2 linked regions of the Paractinoplanes brasiliensis genome follow. The protein of the gene in region 2 interacts with the protein of the main gene of each other region in a pairwise test. Links are inferred from orthologs where the notes say so. Each region holds a gene or a part of one and is shown on either strand. Other genes may lie near its edges.

Region 1 (3,962 bases), 3.1 Mb from region 2 along the record:
GGCGTCGTCGGCGGCGTGGGTGTGGCCGCAGCCACGCTCCCGCTGTCGCAGATCGCCGGCCAGGTCGCTGCCGTCGGCCCGGCCGCCGCGGTCGCCATCGCGGTGATCGGTGGCCTCCTGCTCTCGGTGCTCGTGCCCCGCACAGCGATCACGCTGGCGTGCGGCGCGCTGCTCGGCGCGGCCACCGGCGCTGCCACGGCCCTGGCCGCCGCCGTGATCGCCGCCACCGCCACCTACTACGCCGGCCGCTGGGTCGGCCGGGGCGCGCTCTCCGCACGTTCCGGGGGCCGGCTCGAGCGTCTCGACGGCTGGCTCAACCGTCGTGGCCTGCTGGCCGTGCTGCTCGTCCGGTTCCTGCCGCTGGCCCCGTTCGGCCTGATCGGCTACGCCTACGGCACCACCAGCGTCTGCCGCAAGCGTTACCTGCTCGGCACCACGCTGGCCTCGATCCCGTCCGCGGTGTCGTACGCGGTGATCGGCGCCGCCGTGGTCCGGCCGGGCGAGATGAGCCCGCTGTCGCTGGCCCCGGCCGCGATCGGGTTCACGCTGACGACCGCGATCGTCCTCTGGTGGAAGCACTCGGGTCGCAAAGCCGCCGCCTGACAAACAGCAGAAGGCCCACCACCCGGCGTACGGGCGGTGGGCCTTCTGCTGTGCGGAGGCTCAGACGACGACGCTGACCAGCCGGCCGGCCACCACGATGACCTTGCGGGGCTCGCGACCGGCCAGCACCTCGGCCACCGCGGCCAGCGCCCGCTCGCGCACCTCGGCCTCGGGTGCGGCCGGCGGCACCTCGACGCGGGCCTTGACCTTGCCGTTGACCTGCACCGGGTACGTGATCGACTCGGCCACCAGCTGCGCCGGGTCGGCCACCGGGAAGTCGGCGTAGGCCAGCGAGCCCGAGTGCCCCAGCTTGGTCCACAGCTCCTCGGCCAGGTGCGGGGCGAACGGCGACAGCATCAGCAACAGCGGCTCGACCGCCTCGCGCGACACCGCGGGCAGCGGCGTCAGCGTGTTGGTCAGCTCGATCAGCTTCGCGATGGCGGTGTTGAAGCGCAGCTCGTCCAGGTCTTCCCGGACGCCCGCGATCGTGCGGTGCAGCGTCTTGCGCACCGCCGGCTCCAAGGGCTCGTCGGAGACGCGTGCCGCCCCGGTCTCCTCGTCGACGACCAGGCGCCACACCCGCTGCAGGAAGCGCTGCGACCCCACCACGGCCCGCGTGTCCCACGGGCGTGAGACGTCCAGCGGGCCCATCGCCATCTCGTAGACCCGGAACGTGTCGGCGCCGTACTGCTCGCACATCTCGTCGGGCGTGACGACGTTCTTCAGCGACTTGCCCATCTTGCCGTACTCGCGGACGACCTCCTGACCGTCGTAGAAGTACTTGCCGTCGCGTTCGACCACCTCCTCGGCCGGCACCACGACACCGCGGGCGTCACGGAACGCGTACGCCTGGATGTAGCCCTGGTTGAACAGCCGGCGGAACGGCTCGAACGACGAGACGTGGCCCAGGTCGTACAGGACCTTGTGCCAGAACCGGGCGTACAGCAGGTGCAGGACGGCGTGCTCGACGCCGCCGACGTACAGGTCGACGCCGCCGCAGTCGCCGTCGCGCCGCGGGCCCATCCAGTACGCCTCGTTGTCCGGGTCGACCAGGGCGTGAGCGTTCTTCGGGTCCAGGTAGCGCAGCTCGTACCAGCAGGAGCCGGCCCACTGCGGCATGGTGTTGGTCTCGCGGGTGTACGACTTCAGGCCGTCGCCCAGGTCCAGCTCGACGTTGACCCAGTCCTTCTTGCGCGACAGCGGGGTCTCGGGCTCGCTGTCGGCGTCGTCCGGGTCGAAGGTGCGCGGCGAGAAGTCGTCGACGTCGGGCAGCACGACCGGCAGCATCGACTCGGGCAGCGCGACCGGCAGCCCGGTCTCGTCGTAGACGATCGGGAACGGCTCGCCCCAGTAGCGCTGCCGGCTGAACAGCCAGTCACGCAGACGGAACGTGGTGGCGCCCTTGCCGTGCCCGTGCTGCTCCAGCCAGGCGATGATCTCGGCCTTGGCCTCGATGACGCCCTTGCCGTTCAGCCAGTCGCTGTTGATCGCCGCGCCCTCGCCGGTGTACGCGCCCTCGAATCCCTCCGGGGCCTGCACCGTACGGATGATCGGCAGCTCGAAGACCTCGGCGAACTCCCAGTCACGCACGTCCTGCCCGGGCACCGCCATGATCGCGCCGGTGCCGTAGCCGGCCAGCACGTAATCGGCGATGAAAACCGGGATGCTCGCGCCGTTGACCGGGTTGGTCGCGTACGCGCCGATGAAGACGCCGGTCTTCTCCTTGCCCTCGGTGCGCTGCTCCTCGGTCTTCGCGGCGGCCTCGGCCCGGTAGGCCCGGATCGCCGCGGCGGGCGTGTCGTACCCGCCTGACCATTTCGGATTCGTCCCGTCCGGCCAGGCCGCCGGAGCGATCTTCTCGACCAGCTCGTGCTCGGGCGCCAGCACCATGTAGGTGGCCCCGAACAGCGTGTCCGGCCGCGTGGTGAAGACGGTGATCTTGTCGGCGCCGACCGCGAAGTCGACGTGCGCGCCACGGGACCGGCCGATCCAGTTGCGCTGCATCAGCTTGACCGGTTCCGGCCAGTCCAGCGTGTCCAGGTCCTCGACCAGGCGATCCCCGTACGCGGTGATCCGCATCATCCACTGCTTCAGGCTGCGCTGGAACACGGGGTAGTTGCCGCGCTCGCTGCGGCCCTCGGGCGTGACCTCCTCGTTGGCCAGCACGGTGCCCAGGCCGGGGCACCAGTTGACCGGGGCCTCGCTGACGTAGGCCAGGCGGTGGTCGTCGATCAGCTTGCGGCGCTCGACCGGCGACAGCTCGGCCCAGGGCCTGCCGTCCGGGGTGGGCTTCGTCCCTTCCTCGTACGCGGCGATCAGCGCGCCGATCGGGCGGGCCTTGCGCACCGACGGGTCGAACCACGAGTTGAAGACCTGCAGGAAGATCCACTGCGTCCACCGGTAGTAGTCCGGGTCGGTGGTCGCGAACGAGCGGCGGTCGTCGTAGGCCAGTCCCAGCCGGCGCAGCTGGGTCTTGTAACGCTCGACGTTGGCCGCCGTGGTCACCGCCGGGTGCGTGCCGGTCTGCACCGCGTACTGCTCGGCGGGCAGGCCGAACGCGTCGAAGCCCATCGGGTGCAGCACGTTGAAGCCGGCCATCCGCTTGTAGCGGGTGTAGCTGTCGGTGCCGATATAGCCGAGCGGGTGCCCGACGTGCAGTCCCGCACCGGACGGGTACGGGAACATGTCCTGCACGTGCAGCTTTGGCGCGCCGGCCCGGGGGTGCGAGGGGTCGGCCAGCTCGCCGGCCGGGTTGGGCGCCTGGAACGTCCCGTTCTCGGCCCAGTAGGCCTGCCAGCGCGGCTCGATCTCATTGGCCAGCGCGGCGGTGTAACGGAACTTCGGGGTCTCTGACTCGCTGCTCATCGTCGGCATCCGTCTTCGTGAGGTCTCGGTGGCTGGACATGAAAAAACCCCTCACGCAGGAGGGGTCGCCGTGCTGTACGCCTAAAGACGTTCGCAGCACGGCCGGCTAAGAAGCAGGAAATGCCGAGCCATGCGTTGCATGATACCGGTCGCCGCCCGAGAGCGGCGACCGGTATTGGATGCGCCTTACGCCGCCGGTCCGTAGACCGCCAGTTCGGTGCTGTCGAGGAACACGCAGCCGCTGACCGTCGGCGGCTGGCCGGCCGGGCAGAGGCCCGCGTCCTGGCCCTGCGAGGTCAGCATCGTGTACCGGACGAACTGGATGCCGTCGCCGGTGCCCGCGGCCAGCGCGACCGGGGTGGGCGTGGCGGCGCCGACCGGGAAGGTGCCGCTCGCGGCGAGCGCCCAGGTCGTGCCGTCGACCGAGGTCTCGACGCGGTAGCCACCGGTGCCGGCGGTCTCGTCGTCACCACAGGTGGCCGACGGGTTGATCA
Region 2 (3,506 bases):
GCTGCTCACCGGGCGGGTGCTGCACGACGTGGTGGCGCAGCTGGCCGAGTGGCGCGACGCGGGCCGGCCCTTGCGGGCGGCGGTCAACGTCAGCGTGCGCGACCTGCACGCGGGTGACATCGCCGATCGCGTCGACGACCTCTTGCGCCGGTACGACATCTCGCCCGACCTGCTCCAGCTGGAGATCACCGAAAGCGCGCTGATGGCCGATCCGCACCGGGTCCTCAGCACGATCACGCGCCTGGACCGGATGGGCATCGCCATCTCGCTCGACGACTTCGGCACCGGCTATTCGTCGTTGCAGCATCTGCGCCGCCTCCCCCTGGCCGAGGTGAAGATCGACCGCTCGTTCGTCCTGGGCATGGCGACCGACCACGGCGACGCCGCGATAGTCCGGTCGGTCATCGATCTGGCCGAGGCGCTGGGCCTGCGGGCGGTGGCGGAGGGTGTCGAGGACGAGCGCACCTGGCGTCTGCTGGCCGAGGCCGGCTGCCACGCGGCCCAGGGATGGTTCCACGCCCGCCCGATGCCGGCCGACGAGCTGGCCGACTGGCTGGCCCGTTATCGCCCGCTGCGCCCCACGGTGGCCACGCCCACCCAGTGACCTCGGCCTGCCTACTCACCGAACTCGGCGACCTCGCGCGCCGCGTCCGGGCCGTCGGCCAGCAGCACCGCGAAACCCTCCTCGTTGAGCACCGGCACCTTGAGCGACAGCGCCTTGTCGTACTTGCTGCCGGGGTTGTCGCCGACCACGACGAAGGCCGTCTTCTTCGAGACCGAGCCGCTCACCTTGCCGCCGCGCGACGTCACCGCCTCGGTGGCCTGATCGCGTGAATGGGTGGCCAGTGTGCCGGTGACGACGATCGTCAGGCCCTCGAGCGGCCGCGGACCCTCGTCGACCCGCTCGTCGGCCATCTTGACCCCGGCCTCACGCCACTTGCTGACGATGTCGCGATGCCAGTCGACGGAGAACCACTCCCGCAGACTGTCGGCGATCGTCGGCCCCACACCCTCCACCGTGGCCAGCACGTCGGGCTCGGCCTTCGCCTTCTTCGACACCTTGCCGCCATCGGAACCGGGCTCGCTGGATCCGGCCTCTGTCTCGGCCGCCGGCGTTTCTGATGCTGGGGCGACCACCGACGAGTCACGGGCAGCGGACTCGACCGCTGCGGCTTCCTCTTTGCTGCCGGGGGCAGCGGCCACGACCGCCTCGATGGCCTCCATCGAGCCGAACTGGCGGGCCAGTGCCTGCGCCGCGGTCGGGCCGACGTGGCGGATCGACAGCGCCACCAGCACGCGCCAGAGCGGACGGTCCTTGGCCCGCTCAAGGTTCTCCAGCAGCTTCACCGCGTTCGACCCCAGGCTGCCGTCCTGGTTGACGAAGAACGGCGACCGGCGCAAATCATCCTCGGTGAGCGAGAACAGGTCGCCCTCGTCGCTGATCACGCCGGAGTCGAGCAGGGCCTGCCCCGCCTTGTAACCCAGCACCTCGATGTCGAACGCCCCGCGCCCGGCGAGGTGGAACACGCGCTCGCGCAGCTGCGCCGGGCACGACCTCGTGTTCGGGCAGCGGATGTCGATGTCGCTCTCTTTCGCCGGCGCCAGCCTGGTGCCGCAGGCCGGGCAGTGCGTCGGCATCACGAACTGGCGGGCGTCGTCGGGGCGCAGGTCGATCACCGGGCCGAGCACCTCGGGAATCACATCGCCCGCCTTGCGCAGCACGATCGTGTCGCCGATCCACACGCCCTTCCGCTCGACCTCGCGCGCGTTGTGCAGCGTGGCCAGCGCCACCGTCGACCCCGCCACCCTCACCGGCTCGAGCACGGCGAACGGCGTGACCCGCCCCGTACGGCCGACGTTGACGTCGATGTCGAGGAGCTTGGTCGTGACCTCTTCCGGCGGGTATTTGAAGGCGATCGCCCAGCGGGGGGCCCGCGAGGTCGACCCCAGCCGGCCCTGGATCGCCACGGAGTTGACCTTGATGACCACGCCGTCGATCTCGTGCTCGACGTCGTGCCGGTGCTCGCCGTAGTAGGCGATGTAGTCGTTGATGCCGGCCAGGTCGTCGACCAGCTTCCACCGGTCGCTCGTGGGCAGGCCCCACTCCTTCAGCGCCTCGTAGGCATGCGACTGCGACGTGGGCGTGAACCCGGCCCGCGCGCCGATACCGTGCACCACCATGCGCAGGCCCCGCGAGGCGGTGATGCGCGGATCCTTCTGCCGCAGGCTGCCGGCCGCGGCGTTACGCGGATTGGCGAACGGGGCCTTGCCCTGCTCGACCAGCGACGCGTTGAGATCGGCGAACGCGGAGACCGGGAAGTAGATCTCGCCGCGGACCTCGAGCAGGTCGGGCGGATTGTCACCGGCGAGGCGCTCGGGGATCTCACGGATCGTGCGCACGTTGGACGTCACGTCCTCGCCGGTACGCCCGTCACCGCGAGTGGCGCCGCGGACCAGCCGCCCTTTCTCGTACGTCAGGTTGATCGCCAGACCGTCGACCTTGAGCTCGCAGATGAACTCGGCCGGACCGCCGGCGTCGCGCAGCGTGCGCTCGACCCAGCCCGCCAGTTCCCCGTCGTCGAAGACGTTGTCGAGCGACAACATGCGCTCGGCGTGCTCGACCGGGGTGAACAGGGTGGAGAACGTGCCGCCGACATTCTGCGTCGGGGAATCGGGGGTGCGCAGCGCCGGGAACTCGGTCTCGAGCTCCTCGAGCTCGCGGAGCAGCTTGTCGAACTCGGCGTCGGAGATCGTCGGCGAATCGAGGACGTAGTAGCGGTATTGGTGACCGCGTAACTCGTCGCTCAGCTCGGCGTGCCGGGCGCTGGCCTCCGGGGTCGGGTCAAGGCCTGCGGCCGCCTCCTGCTCGGCAGTGGGCTGCGCATCCACGATCTCTTCAGACACCGGAACCTCCGCGTTCGAGAACTACCCGGAACGGTAGTCGTCACCCCCGACATTTTCGGTGCTGGGCGCGCGCCTGCGCGGCGTTGTCCACAGGCCGAAGTTGTCCACAGGGGGTCACGCGAAGATCGGCGAAATCTGCCAGGCTCGATCCGAGGAGGGGGCCCCCAGGGAGGGTGGGTTGTGGGTAGGAGGGGTTGTGGGTAGGAGGGGTTGTGGGTAGGAGGAGCACACGGTGGGGTTGTGAACGGGAGTAGTACAGGCGGCGCCTCAGACCTCGGAGAGCCGCCGCCCAGCCTCCCGGCAAGCGGTCAGCGCAGCCCGCACATACGCGGGTGAGGCCCCGGCAAGACCACAAGCCGGTGTAATCACCACTTGCCGAGGCAGCAGGGCCGGAGCAAAGGCCAGCCGCTTCCACAGCGTGGACACCCGTTCAGCAACGCTCTTGCCGTCGACCCGGCCGGCAGCAACCGCGGGCACGGCCCCCACGAACAACCCCACACCCGCCTCAAGGGCCTCCCCCAGCGGGTCGAGGTCCTTGATCAGGGACAGGTCAAGAGCCACAGCCGCGGCCCGAGCGTCGCGGAACACTTGCAGCGGCACGT

What was found. Proteins that work in one complex are often made in the same cells at the same time.
Region 1: the proteins of ligA (region 2) and leuS interact in binary tests that used the Escherichia coli proteins (3 or more experiments, as listed by UniProt). The link is inferred for Paractinoplanes brasiliensis from one-to-one orthologs.

Annotation. Positions count from the first base shown.
Region 1 is NZ_SNWR01000001.1:1,612,068-1,616,029, forward strand. What follows is about bases 464-3,864. They hold leuS (leucine--tRNA ligase), read right to left. Parts: upstream 3,469-3,864; coding sequence 664-3,468; downstream 464-663. Other genes in these bases: C8E87_RS06825 (TVP38/TMEM64 family protein), read left to right, coding at 464-603; C8E87_RS06835 (M36 family metallopeptidase), read right to left, coding at 3,655-3,864. In the rest of the region: more of C8E87_RS06825, read left to right, coding at 1-463; more of C8E87_RS06835, read right to left, coding at 3,865-3,962.
Region 2 is NZ_SNWR01000001.1:4,686,122-4,689,627, reverse strand. Bases 261-3,205 are described here. They hold ligA (NAD-dependent DNA ligase LigA), read right to left. Parts: upstream 2,905-3,205; coding sequence 616-2,904; downstream 261-615. Other genes in these bases: C8E87_RS21285 (methionine synthase), read right to left, coding at 3,172-3,205; C8E87_RS21295 (EAL domain-containing protein), read left to right, coding at 261-604. In the rest of the region: more of C8E87_RS21295, read left to right, coding at 1-260; more of C8E87_RS21285, read right to left, coding at 3,206-3,506. UniProt on the Escherichia coli protein: DNA ligase that catalyzes the formation of phosphodiester linkages between 5'-phosphoryl and 3'-hydroxyl groups in double-stranded DNA using NAD as a coenzyme and as the energy source for the reaction.